DNA from 2 places in the Marinomonas sp. BSi20584 genome. Region 1 is predicted to be linked to the other one. Evidence: predicted binding sites of a transcription regulator. Region 1 holds the regulator's gene; the other holds the start of a gene.
What was found. The regulator sigma-54, encoded in region 1, starts transcription at its own class of promoters, with help from an activator protein. The targets are predictions, from matches to a motif close to TGGCACNNNNNTTGCTNT.

Region 1 (7,389 bases):
GAAAGCGCCAGCAGCTGTCCAACCGCTTCTTCTGAGCCAAACTTAGCCAAAATACTGTAACCCTGAAGCGACAGCACCATGCCAATAAAAGCACCTGAAACAATAATAATAACGAGAGATAACACCCCAACAGAGTAAAGCTGCTTCACTAGCAAATTTACAGACTCTTTAAACCGAACAGGCAACCTAAAAATACTTTGTACCAAAAATATTCCGGCTCGACCAACGGCTTCAAGCCAATCCAGTAGCGACGCCCCCAACAACTCAATGCTTTTCATAATGCAGCCCTACTAGAAATACTTTCTTCTGGATAATGGAAGGGAACAGGACCATCAGGTTCACCATTCAAAAACTGCTTTACCTCAGGGTCATCAGAAGCACGAATTTCGTCGGCAGAACCCTCAGCAATCACTCGCCCACCAGCTAAAATACACACATGATCAGCAATAGAAAGAGACTCTTCAACATCATGAGATACAAGAACAGACGTCATATTTGCTGAATCATTAAGCTGGCGTATCAACTTAACAAGAACCCCTTTAGAAATAGGATCTTGCCCAGTAAAAGGCTCATCGTACATTACTAACTCTGGATCCAAAGAGATAGCACGGGCTAACGCAACACGTCTAGCCATCCCTCCAGATAATTCCGACGGCATTAGATTAGCGGCACCGCGTAAACCAACGCTATAAAGCTTATCAGAGACAATACCCGCTATTGTTTTTGCATCCAGCTTGGTGTGTTCTTCCATTGGAAAAGCAATATTCTCAGCGACAGTCATATCACTAAACAAAGCACCACTTTGAAAAAGCATGCCCATTTTTTTGCGCACCTTATAAAGTTCAGAGCGGGACAAAGCGTGAACATTTTGACCGTCTACTAAAATAGTGCCTGAGTTTGGTGCGAGCTGCGCCGCAATTAAACGTAGCAATGTCGTCTTCCCCGTCCCACTAGGACCCATCACCGCAGTAATCTTACCTCTTGGAATAGTAAGTGATACGTTCTCATAAATAGAACGCTCTCCCCTTGAAAAACTAACATTTTGGACCTTTATATAAGCATCTACCACTGACACACCTTTTTAATCCCTATCAAATATGGCCCGATACTAACATCGCCCCCCAACAAATAAAATCATGACACAGCCAAATCCACTTTGTTTATAAGATCAAGCCTTGAATTTCAACGCCAAACCTCATTAAATGGTACTCCCTGTATCTTTGAGTAATATCAATACCATGCTGTTGTTTTCTATCGCCCTAATTGTAGGGTTAGTTTTGCTCGTAATGAGTTCCGACAAATTTATAGAACACTCTGCGCTTGTAGCAGAGAAACTGAATGTAAATCCAATGATAATAGGGATTACGTTAGTCGCGTTCGGCACATCCGCACCAGAAATGGTCGTTTCGGCCATTGCGGCACTTGATAACGCACCAGAAATAGCAGTTGGCAATGTGCTTGGCTCGAACATTGCCAACATCGCACTTGTCTTCGGCATCACATTATTATTCTCAGCAATTCCAATCGCCTCCGGACTGTCCACCAAAGAAGTCCCTCTCGTATTAGCTATCACCCTGCTAGCAGGTTTTTTACTGTTTGATCAGACTCTTGGCGTATGGGATGGCGTGATTCTAATTGCTGCTTTTATTATTATCCTGACAATATTGCTAAGAGGCAGTAAAGATTTAGAAAAAGATTTAAAAGAAGGCTTACCAGAAGACGATGGAACCTCTGTCAGCAAATCCCTCATCATTGCACTAATCGGATTAGCTGTATTGATAGGAAGTTCTAAATTACTTGTCTGGGGTGCAATAGGCATAGCAACCGCTTTAGGCGTAAGCGAATTAGTTATAGGCCTTACTATCGTTGCAGTTGGAACCAGCCTACCTGAACTAGCGGCTTCAATTAGCAGCGTCAGAAAAGGCCATCACGATATAGCAATTGGCAATATATTGGGATCAAACATCTTCAACTTGGCCACCGTATTACCACTACCAGCCCTTATTGCTCCAGGACTAGTAGATCAAAGCGTGATAAGCAGAGATTTCCCTTGGGTTTTAGGCCTAACAGTTGCTCTCGCTCTTGCCATTTTCATTTTCAAGAAAACGAAAAACAACAGTATCCCTAGATGGGTAGGCTTACCGCTTATTGCTTCTTATGGTGTTTATTTATTTATTATTAGCTCAAACGGTTCGGTGTAATGCTTTCGTTAAAAACACTAACAAAACCCAAAAGCCTTTTAATCATTGGGGCTACTTTAATAGTAGTAGCCTCTTTAGGTTGGTATGGGGCAGCACCTATACAAAACCTCGTTCAAACAGACTCATTGAGCAGCTCTCCAGACTACTTTATAACTAATGTCAAAGTTAAAGAGTTTGATGCTGACGGACTTCTGATCGAAACACTTGACGCTAAACAAACGCTGCACTACATAGCAAAATCCACAACACTCTTAGAAATGCCGAACGTCGAGCGCTACTCAAAATCAGGTCATTGGAGCGCAAAAGCAGATAAAGGGGTTATTGAAGACGGAAGTAATGATATTCTATTAACCGAAAATGCCAGAGCGACTAAAAAATACCTTCAATCTGAAGATATAAAGCTAAGTGCAGATAACATACATTATTTAGATAAAGATCAATCACTAACCAGCTATGGAAATGCAACGCTTATCTCCACTCAAGGAGAGACTTCTGCTGGCACAATTACAACATATATAAACTCAGAAGAAGTCGTGATGACAGGATCTGTACGAGGAAAATATGAAACGATTCATTAACGTCAGCGTGTTGCTTACTTCAGCCCTAATTGGCCAATACGCATACGCACTACCTGAAGACACAACCAAGCCATTAGAAATACAAGCTGATGAGGCATCATTCGACCAAAATTCAGGCGAAGCAATATACAAAGGCAATGTATTTGTTAAGCAAGGTACCATTGAAATTCAGGCCCAATACCTTAAAGTAACAACAGACGCTAAGACCCGAAAATTTAGCAGCCTAGAAGCCACAGGAAAACCTGCGAAATTCAGTCAGCAGATAGACTGGAGCGGCAACATTGTTATCAGTAAAGGCAATGAAATACATTATTTAACCAGCGAATCAAAATTAGAAATTATTGGTGATGGTTACCTAAGCAGAATGCAGAACTCCATCACCGCAGACTACATCCTCTACATGATTGATGACGGCACATTCAGTGCTGAGAAAAAAGATTCAGGGCGCGTATCAATGACCTTACAACCGCAAGCGCCAAAAGATAAACAAGCACCTGAGAATAAAAAATAGATGGCACTACTAGAAGCAAAACACCTTGCGAAGAGCTACAAAAAACGCCAAGTCGTAAAGGATGTATCTATTTCCGTTGAGTCTGGCCAAGCCGTTGGCCTACTCGGCCCTAATGGCGCGGGTAAGACCACCTGTTTTTATATGATAGTTGGCATGGTAGCAAACGACGCTGGCGGCATATTTATTGATGGCCAAGACATCACTCATGACGCCATGCATACTCGTGCTCAAAAAGGCATTGGCTACCTCCCTCAAGAGGCATCTATTTTTAGGAAAATGTCTGTAGAAGATAATATCCTAGCCATTTTAGAAACCCGCAAAAAGCTAACAAAAGCACAGCAACAAGAAAGACTAGAAGAACTCTTAGAAGAGTTTCATATCACCCATATTCGCACCAACCTAGGAATGGCACTATCAGGAGGAGAAAGGCGCCGGGTTGAAATAGCGAGAGCGGTTGCCATGAACCCAAAATTCATCCTACTTGATGAACCCTTTGCTGGCGTAGACCCTATCTCAGTTGGTGACATAAAACACATAATCAAACATCTCCAAGAAAGTGGAATCGGTGTCTTAATTACCGATCACAATGTCAGAGAAACACTAGACATCTGTGATAAAGCTTACATTGTTGGCAATGGTTACATCATTGCATCTGGCGATGCCAGTACCGTCATCAACAATGAACAAGTAAAAAAGGTCTATTTAGGCGACGACTTCCGTCTGTAACCCCTTATCATTGCTGTAGAAAGGGAGTAGTATGCATAACTCGTTCCAATTCATTCAAATAGAAGAAAGAGTTGCTCTATGAAGCAGTCTTTACAATTAAAGCTTGGTCAACAGCTGACTATGACGCCACAACTGCAACAGGCTATTCGCTTGCTGCAGCTTTCTACGTTGGATTTAAAACAAGAAATTCATGAGTTTCTTGAATCGAACCCATTGCTTGAGCTCGACGACGACGAACAAATTCATCACGACATCCCTGCAAGCATAGAATCAAAAAGCGCTGCCGATACAACAGTCGACAATAATAGCGAAGAACCACGCGTAGAATCTGAGTGGACAGAAAGCATCCCTGAAGAACTATCCATAGATAGTAACTGGGATGATACCTATCAAAGTTCTGCAGCTGTCAGCGATCACAACAGCTACGAAGGCGATAGCGACTTCGAAAGCCGTAACGCACCAGCAGAAAGCATCCAAGACCATCTTATATGGCAATTAAATTTAACCCACATGTCAGATCGCGACATTGAAATCGCTTACGCCATCATTGAATGCGTTCAACCTGATGGCTACTTAAGCATTTCTCCCGATGACATCTGGGAATCTCTCGGCACTGAATTAGAAGATCTAGATATTGAAGAAGTCATTGCAGTGCAGCATAGATTGCAGCGCTTTGACCCTGTAGGCGTATGCTCAATTGACCTACGCGACTGCCTTCTTGTGCAACTAGAAGCATTCCAAAGCCACCCGCTGTATAAGAGCACATACAATCTTATTGATCATTACCTACCATTATTAGGTAATCGAGATTTTGCTCAGTTGAGCCGTAAGACAAAGCTCAAAGACGAAGCACTAAAAGAAGTCGTCAATTTGATTCAACAGCTCAACCCACGCCCAGGCTCAGTTATTGACGCTGACGACACGGACTACGTTATTCCTGATGTCACAGTGAAAAAACGCCATGACGTATGGCAAGTGGAACTAAATAATGACGCTTTGCCGCCCATCAAAATCAATGAGACTTACTCAGCGATGGCTAGCACTGCAGCAGCAACAGCAGAAGATGTGACTTACATAAAAACATCTCTTCAAGAAGCAAAATGGTTCATGAAGAGCCTACAGAGCCGCAACGAAACTTTATTAAAAGTGGCAAGCTGCATTGTAAGTCGACAAATTGATTTCTTCGAACTAGGGGAAGAAGCCATGAAACCCATGGTTCTTCATGATGTCGCAGAAGAAGTAGGTATGCATGAGTCAACTATTTCTAGGGTAACAACACAGAAATACATGCACACACCAAAAGGCATCTTTGAGCTGAAATACTTTTTCTCCAGCCATGTAAACACCGCCTCTGGCGGAGAATGTTCTTCTACCGCAATACGAGCTATGATTAAAAAGCTTGTATCGGATGAACCGGCGAAAAAACCGTTAAGCGATAACAAGCTAGCTGCTATTTTAGCAGACCAAGGCATACAGGTTGCTCGACGCACTGTAGCCAAATATCGAGAGGCGATGAACATCCCTCCTTCCAATGAACGAAAACGACTGATCTAAACGGAAACCATTTTATCATGTCCTTGAAATCATTATTAAAAGCGGAACTCGTTCTCGCAAAACAAGATATTGTTAGTAAAAAACGAGTACTTGAAAGCATTGCTGAAGTTGCTTCCAATCGACTGCATTGTGACAACGAAGCTGTCTATGACGCACTACTAGGTCGTGAAAAGCTAGGTAGTACAGGCATAGGCAACGGCATAGCTATTCCACACTGTCGCCTAGAATCTGCAAACCATACCGCTATTGTCGTTATGTCATTGCAAACTCCGATTGATTTCGATTCCATCGATAAAAGAGCGGTAGACTTAATATTTGCATTAATTGTTCCACCTCATGAGTGTGACCAACACCTTGCAACACTAGCTCAAATAGCAGAACTTGCCCAATCTCCAGAAGCACTGGATAAATTGCGCACAGCACAGACCAATGAAGAACTATTCAATATATTTGAATCACTAATATAGGAAAAAAGCATGCAGGAAGAGTCCGTCACGATCATAAATAAACTTGGCTTGCATGCTCGCGCTGCTGGCAAATTGGTTGAAACAACCACTCGCTTTTCTTGCGATATCACCATAGAAAAAGATAGCCGAAATGTTGACGGAAAAAGCATCATGGCGATGATGATGCTTGCTGCCGGCAAAGGCACAGAAATTCGCATCAAAACCAATGGTGAAGACGAGTTAGATGCAATAAAAGCGGTAATAGAATTAATAAATAATCGTTTTGGTGAAGACGAGTAAGACTTATATGTCAGAGCAAAACACTCTAAATCACCTCCAAACGGTCACCGAATCGCTCGAATCCGGTACCACCATGCAAATCCGTTATTTACTTAACGGCGCTTTGCCCGCACAGGATGTTGCTCGTCTATTAGAGTCTTCTCCTCCCAAAGAGCGTAAGCTTCTTTGGGAGTTAATAGAAGCCAAGAATGAAGGCGAAGTACTTCAATATCTAAGCGAAGATATTGGCGTACAATTCATGAAAAACATGGATACAGAGCGACTTATCGCCGTATCCGAACATTTTGAAAGCGATGACCTTGCAGACTTACTGCAACACCTACCAGAAAAGGTCGTAAAAGAAGTTCTTGCGTCAATGTCCACGCAAGACAGAACAAGAGTTGAAGCACTATTAAGCTACTCGGAAGATTCTGCTGGCGGCTTGATGAATACGGACACCATCACCATACGTCCAAACATTACCGTCGATCTAGTGTTTCGCTATTTACGCAGACACTCAACACTACCAGACATGACAGACAACTTACTGGTTGTCAGCCGTTCAGATCGCCTTTTAGGAATACTTCCACTTACCAAACTACTGGTATCAGATATTAGCGCTACAGTGCGCGATATCATGGAAACAGAATTCACCGTCATTGACGCAGAAACGCCTGCCAGCGAAGTCGCGCAGCTTTTTGAAAAAATGGACCTAGTATCCGCTCCCGTTATTGACAGCAAAACTAAAAAACTACTTGGCCGCATCACCATCGATGACGTTGTAGACGTTATCCGTGACGAAGCCGAACACTCCATGTTAAGCATGGCGGGTCTTGATGATGACGAAGATACCTTCGCACCCATCATGAAAACCACCAAGCGACGCGCAGTGTGGCTTGGCATAAACCTAATAACCGCCTTTACAGCGTCTTACGTTATCGGCTTATTCCAAGAGACACTAGACCAAGTTGTCGCATTAGCTATACTCATGCCAATCGTTGCTAGCATGGGCGGTATAGCTGGCTCTCAAGTACTGACACTGGTCATTCGCGGTATCGCACTAAATCAGATAGGCTCTACCAATACTCGCTGGC
Region 2 (7,389 bases), on a different contig from region 1:
CACAAAGTATCAGAGATACTTAGGCCATCGATACCAGTAATACAAACGATGTCACCCGCAGAGGCTTTATCAGTATCAACACGCGCTAGACCGTGGTAACCCTTAACGTTCAAGACTTTGCCTTTACGCTCTTTACCGTCTGCAGATTTTACAACTACTTGCTGGTTTGGAGACAAGCTACCACGTGTGATACGGCCTACACCGATAACACCAACATAGCTGTCGTAATCCAATGCAGAAACCTGCATTTGGAAAGTCCCCTCAGGATCAACGTTTGGTACAGGAACGCTATCAAGAATCATTTGGTAAAGTGGCGTCATGTCTTCTGCCATATTTTCTGGATCATTACCAGAAATACCATTGATTGCAGAAGCATAGATAACAGGGAAATCTAGCTGCTCTTCGGTTGCACCAAGGCTGTCGAACAAATCAAAAACCTGATCCATAACCCAATCAGGACGAGCGCCTGGACGGTCAATTTTGTTGATAACAACAATAGGACGTAGGCCACGTTCAAATGCTTTTGATGTTACAAAACGAGTTTGTGGCATTGGGCCATCAACTGCGTCAACTAACAACAATACAGAATCAACCATAGATAATACGCGCTCAACCTCACCACCGAAGTCAGCGTGTCCAGGTGTATCTACGATATTAATACGGTAATCGTGCCACATAATTGACGTATTTTTCGCCAAAATGGTGATGCCACGTTCTTTCTCTTGATCGTTAGAGTCCATGATTCGTTCAGAACCTTGATCTTTACGATCTAGTGTGCCAGATTGGCTTAATAGCTGATCAACCAAGGTAGTTTTACCATGGTCAACGTGGGCAATAATAGCTACGTTACGTAACTTATTGATATCATTAGACATTTATAGTTCTCTGCATTTAGCGTGAGCAAAAAGATATACCGCCGCTTGATACGGGCAGGTATGCTCTTCAAGCGTCTCGGATCTTGGTGCGGGGTAAAATTGGCGCAATTGTACTCTTATATTGATAAATATCCCATAAAAGTGACAAAAAAAGTCCACAAAAATACTTCAATAAAGTAACAATGCGCTTTCATATAAAACGATAACATTCATATACTACAAAAATGCTACGGTTCATTAGTACTTAATTAAGGTAAATAAATACCTACGTTTTCATGCCCTTTACCAAGTAGGTAAGAGGCATGCATACGACTCATGACACCTTTGCCACAATAGAGCAAATGAGTCACATTTTTCTCTAATTCAGCCCAATTAGATTCCAGTGCAAAAAATGGAATCACTTTGACAGGACGACCACTTACTTTTAAAGGTCGATTGCTTGCTTCATCGGGATGACGAATATCAATAATCACTTCATCACCCACTGGCATACGCACAACAGGTACTTCACCCTGATACTGCTTAGCCACATCGTCCATCACATTTTGAATAGACATAACCTGAGCGTTGCCAATCGCTTGTTCTAATACAGCAAAATCAAAATTGGACTCTTGCTTCTCTACACGGTGCATTTTAGCGCGAGTAGTTGGCTTAACAGAAATAACACCACAAAACTCAGGCATACTGGCCGCAAAAGGTGCAGTACCGATTTCTATGGCCTTGTCTATGATGACCTGCTTATTCGTAGTGATCAAAGGACGAAGCACTAGCTCTTCAGTCACCTGGTCGATTACCTTTAAATTCATCAAGGTTTGGCTGGATACCTGAGCAACACTTTCTCCCGTCACCAAAGCTTTCGCTCCGACTTCTGTCATTAGCTGAGAAGCAGCACGCAACATCATACGTTTTAGAATCACCCCCATCTCTGCGTTATCGACTTTGGTTAAGATCTCGCCAACAACCGCCTCGAAAGGCACAGTGATGAATTTAACATTTAACGCCGAACCGTATTTCTCCCAAATGAAGTTGGAAACTTGTTTTACGCCGATTTCATGCGCATCACCGCCAAGATTAAAAAAGCAAAAGTGCGTTTTCAATCCTCGGCTCATCGTTAAAAAAGAGCTAACAGTAGAGTCGTATCCACCAGACATTAATGACAACACAGAATCTTGCGACCCAAGCGGATAACCACCAAGACCTTCTTCACGTTGTTCGATCATCCATACTCGGTTATCACGAATATCAATGGGCACTAATACTTCGGGATTGTTTAAGCGAACAGCCAAAGCACCACAACGTGCTTTTAAGCAGCCACCAATATGTCTTTCTGCATCAACCGAAGTAAAGTCATGATGTCCGACACGTTTAACCCTAACCGCAAACACGGCATCTTTAATAACATCACCATAAGAAACAATAGCCTGTTCTACAATGTCATCAAGATCAACTAATGGAAATTCACGGACGAATTGAAAATGAGCAATACCTGCTATATTAGAAAGTGACTGTATAAAATCTTCTCGTAATTCATCCCTATCGGAAAACACTTCAATAAAATCCCAATTGCCAGAAACAACTACATCGGCATCATGCTTTTTAAGAACCAACTTAACATTATGTCGAAGCTGTTTAATAAAAGCCTTTCTAACTGGACGACTTTTAATGGTGATTTCTGCAAAAAACTTAACAATAAATTTCATAGGGGTTGCGATTTATACCGGATATTTGAAAGGCGCATAGTATAAAGAAAAGCCCGTAGATACGAAAACGCTAAATTCGCACCAATACGGAACAAAATGCCGCGCAAGCGATCCAAAGTGGTGCATATTAACTTTTTTAAAGGCTAGATTTAGCCACCATTGAGTGCGCCATTTAATTAATAATGCTTATCCTATTGTAATATAAGGAATTATTAGACCGCACAAAATTCTGGCACAAGTTATGCTTTATATTCGTCAAATGGCGCTTTATATTGAAGCACCCTATAAACGAAAATTAATTTCGCTTTAACTACGACTGGAGAACAACTATGTCAAACAAGACCCTTGCCTTGATTGCTGAGCATGACGCGAAGTGGGTTGACCTTCGCTTTACCGACTTTAAAGGTAAAGAACAACACGTAACTATTCCAGCTATTACGGTAGATGAAGAGTTTTTTGAAAACGGTCAGATGTTTGATGGTTCATCCATTACTGGCTGGAAAGGCATCAACGAGTCTGACATGATCATGTCACCTCAAGATGATACCGCTGTTATGGATCCTTTCACTGAAGAGTCTACTGTAATTGTTCGCTGTAACGTTATTGAACCTTCTACTATGCAAGGCTACGATCGTGACCCACGCTCTGTTGCTCTTCGCGCAGAAGAGTTCCTTAAGTCAACAGGTCTTGGTGATACAGCTTTCTTTGGTCCAGAGCCAGAATTCTTCATCTTTGATGATGTAAAATGGAAAACTGACATGTCAGGTTGTTCTGTAGAGATCAACTCTGAAGAAGCAGCTTGGTCTTCTAACAAGAAGTTTGAAGGCGGCAACATGGGCCACCGTCCTTTCGTAAAAGGCGGCTATTTCCCAGTACCACCAGTTGATTCTCATCACGATCTTCGTGGCGCTATGTGTAACGCTATGGAAAGTATGGGTCTTGTAATTGAAGTTCACCACCACGAAGTGGCAACTGCTGGACAAAACGAAATCGGTGTTAAATTCAACACTCTAGTTAAAAAAGCAGACGAAGTTCAAATTCTTAAGTACTGCGTACACAACGTAGCTCACGCTTACGGTAAAACAGCGACTTTCATGCCTAAACCAATCGTTGGTGACAACGGTTCTGGTATGCACGTTCACCAGTCTTTCTGGAAGAACGGCGAAAACCAATTCGCTGGCGACCAGTACGCTGGCCTATCTGAAATGGCCCTTTACTACATCGGTGGTATCATCAAGCACGCTAAAGCATTGAACGCGTTCACTAACGCTTCAACTAACTCTTACAAGCGTCTTGTACCTCACTTCGAAGCTCCAGTAATGCTTGCATACTCTGCTCGCAACCGTTCTGCTTCTATTCGTATCCCATACGTTGCTAGCCCTAAAGGCAAACGTATTGAAGCTCGTTTCCCTGATCCAACCGCTAACCCATACCTAGCATTCGCAGCTATGTTGATGGCTGGTATCGACGGTATCAAAAACAAGATTCACCCTGGTGATGCAGCAGATAAAGATTTGTACGACCTTCCAGCTGAAGAAGCTCATGCAATTCCACAGGTTGCTGCTAGCCTAGAAGAAGCGCTTAAGTGCCTAGACGAAGATCGCGCATTCTTGACTCAAGGTGGCGTTTTCTCTGATGACATGATCAACGCTTACATCGAACTTAAAACAGCTGAAGCTCGTCGTGTATCTATGACGACTCACCCACTTGAGTTCGAACTTTACTACAGCGCTTAATATTTAAACTGCTAAGTAAACACTAAAGCCTCGACCTAGTTCGGGGCTTTTTTTTCACTAACGCTTTCTTAGTTTTTTATTGCCCAGCTTTTATAGATCTTTTTTGTACGACTTTATTTACACGGCTTTTCATTGCACAAAAGTAAACACCATTACCAACATGCACTATAATTGTGCATTGAACTTTTTTAGTTAATACAAAGACCTTAATAAATAAGCCATTTCGAACTGCCCAATGTTGGTTCGCTTTTTGCAACTATTATTAAAGGAAACCATAAAAGCAGGAGTCAATAGAGAGGCACTGTCTGTGTATAGCTTATTAATCGACCATTTATCCACTGCGGTTGTTCAATTGAACGACAACCTTGAGATCGAGTATCTAAACCCTGCTGCTGAAATGTTGTTGGCGGTGAGCCGACGCCGAATTTATGGCAATGACATTGGCGCCGCATTCCGTGAAGACGAAGAAAGTATTCAGGCCTTGCATGCAGCAATAGAGTCTGGCCATCCGTTTACTAAACGCGAGGCGGAAATAGAGTGCAGCAACAATAAAAAACTTTTTTGTGACTATACCGTCACACCCATCATGGGCACGTCGAATGATACAGAAAGCCTCATTATAGAGCTGTACCCACGCGACAGAATGAAGCGCATCTCACAAGAAGATGAAATCATAGCGAACCATGAAAGTAGTAAAGAGTTGGTTCGCGGTTTAGCCCATGAAATTAAAAACCCATTAGGTGGTATTCGTGGTGCCGCACAATTGATTAGTCGCGCCTTTACTGACGAAGCACTAAATGATTACACGCAAGTCATCATTGAAGAATCGGATCGGCTACGTGATCTTGTTGACCGTTTATTAGGCCCAAGACAACTACCTAAAAACAAACCGCTCAACATTCACAAGGTGATTGAGCGTGTTAGACAACTTATTTCCGTTGAAACAGACAACCAAATTGAATTGATCCGAGATTACGACCCTAGCATTCCAGACTTAATAGGTGACGAGTCTCAGTTAATACAGGCATTACTGAATGTCACAAGAAATGCCATGCAAGCACTGATGGATGATGAGAATAATAGCCATAAGACCATTCACATGGTGACTCGTGCGTTACGTCAATTCACCATCGGCTCCAAACGCCATCGTTTAGTATGCAAAATCAGCATCATAGACAATGGCCCTGGCATACCTGACGGTATTCTTAAAACACTATTTTACCCTATGGTCAGCGGGCGAGCCGATGGAACAGGCTTAGGACTGTCTATCGCACAATCCGTTATTCACCAGCACCATGGCATTATTGAATGTAACAGTTACCCGAAAAAAACCGAATTTAATATATTAATTCCCATTGAGACGACAGTCCAAGACCAGGAGAAACACTCATGACACCAGAAGAAACCGTATGGATTGTTGACGACGATCGTTCTATTCGCTGGGTACTAGAGAAGACATTAGAACAAGAGGGAATCCAATGTCGCTTGTTTGATTCCGCTGAAAACCTAGTCAACATGATTGATAAAGAGCAACCAAGTGCCATTATCAGTGATATCCGTATGCCAGGCATGGACGGCTTAAAACTGCTCGAAAAACTACAAAAAGACCACCCTTATTTACCTGTTATTATTATGACTGCGCACTCTGATCTTGAAAGCGCTGTCGCGTCTTACCAAGGTGGTGCTTTTGAATATTTACCTAAACCTTTCGATGTAGAAGAAGCTGTAAGTCTTGTTAAGCGTGCCATGCTGCATCACCGCAACGCAAGACCAAGTACTGACAACATGGAAGTGGCAGAAGAAGAGCCACAAGTCGATAAAGAAATCATTGGCGAAGCACCGGCTATGCAGGAAGTTTTCCGCGCTATTGGTCGCCTCGCAAATTCGAACATTACTGTCTTAATAAACGGTGAATCTGGTACAGGTAAAGAATTGGTTGCTCAAGCATTACATACTCATAGCCCAAGAGCCGCTAACCCATTTATCGCTTTAAACATGGCAGCCATTCCACACGACTTAATCGAGTCGGAATTATTTGGCCATGAGAAAGGCGCGTTCACAGGTGCAAACACTCAACGTCGCGGCCGCTTCGAACAAGCCAATGGCGGAACGCTTTTCCTAGACGAAATTGGTGATATGCCAGCTGAAACACAAACTCGTTTATTACGCGTTTTAGCAGATGGTGAGTTTTATCGTGTTGGTGGTCATACTCCAGTCAAAGTTGACGTTCGTATCATTGCTGCCACACATCAAAACTTGGAAAATTTGGTCAAAAAAGGCTCGTTCCGTGAAGACTTATTCCATCGCCTAAACGTCATACGTATACATTTGCCTAAGTTAGCAGAGCGTCGCGAAGACATTCCAAAACTCGCTCGTCACTTTTTAAGCCGTGCCGCGGATGAGCTCGCTGTTGAACCAAAACAACTTACCAAAGAAACAGAAAACTACCTTACTCAGCTAGAATGGCCGGGTAACGTTCGCCAGCTGGAAAATACCTGTCGTTGGTTGATTGTCATGGCATCAGGCCGTGAGGTTTTAGTGGAAGATTTACCACCAGAATTACTTGCTGCGGTTCCTCACGAACAACCTTTTGCCTCATGGGAAGAAGCGCTTAAGAATTGGGTGGACAGCACATTGGCATCAGGTCAGAAAGGCATTCTTGATCAAGCAGTGCCAAAGTTTGAACGCATTATGATAGAAACAGCCCTTGCGCATACTGGCGGACGCCGTCGTGATGCTTCATTACTACTAGGCTGGGGACGTAACACTTTAACTCGTAAAATTAAAGAGTTGAATATTGATCACGCCGAGCAAGATGAAGATTAAAACTAACCAAGAGTAAGAAAATGAATGCAGGCAAAACTATATGTAATTTGCCTGCATTATCTCAGCTTTCTACCATTTTTGACTTGCTTTTACGGACACAATCCCCTACTAATTAAAGACAACTAATTGGTCATTAATAAACGGGAAACTAGTTATGTATCCAACACTCCAGTCCATGGGTATCACCAGCATACAGGACATTGAAAAATTCACTTTGCGTTACGAAGGTGGACACGACGTACTAAAAATTTA

Region 2: the regulator sigma-54 is predicted to act here: its motif matches at 4,551-4,568, upstream of glnL (nitrogen regulation protein NR(II)).

Annotation. Positions count from the first base shown of each region.
Region 1 is NZ_KZ454896.1:23,510-30,898, forward strand. It holds gene mlaE (lipid asymmetry maintenance ABC transporter permease subunit MlaE) at 1-278, opposite strand, end outside; gene TY87_RS20065 (ABC transporter ATP-binding protein) at 275-1,075, opposite strand; gene TY87_RS20070 (calcium/sodium antiporter) at 1,203-2,201, shown strand; gene lptC (LPS export ABC transporter periplasmic protein LptC) at 2,201-2,779, shown strand; gene lptA (lipopolysaccharide transport periplasmic protein LptA) at 2,763-3,290, shown strand; gene lptB (LPS export ABC transporter ATP-binding protein) at 3,291-4,016, shown strand; gene TY87_RS20090 (RNA polymerase factor sigma-54) at 4,095-5,570, shown strand; gene ptsN (PTS IIA-like nitrogen regulatory protein PtsN) at 5,588-6,037, shown strand; gene TY87_RS20100 (HPr family phosphocarrier protein) at 6,047-6,316, shown strand; gene mgtE (magnesium transporter) at 6,324-7,389, shown strand, end outside.
Region 2 is NZ_KZ454874.1:147,743-155,131, reverse strand. It holds gene typA (translational GTPase TypA) at 1-875, opposite strand, end outside; gene thiI (tRNA uracil 4-sulfurtransferase ThiI) at 1,124-2,575, opposite strand; gene glnA (glutamate--ammonia ligase) at 2,905-4,311, shown strand; gene glnL (nitrogen regulation protein NR(II)) at 4,619-5,704, shown strand; gene ntrC (nitrogen regulation protein NR(I)) at 5,701-7,137, shown strand; gene TY87_RS07710 (DUF3461 family protein) at 7,292-7,389, shown strand, end outside.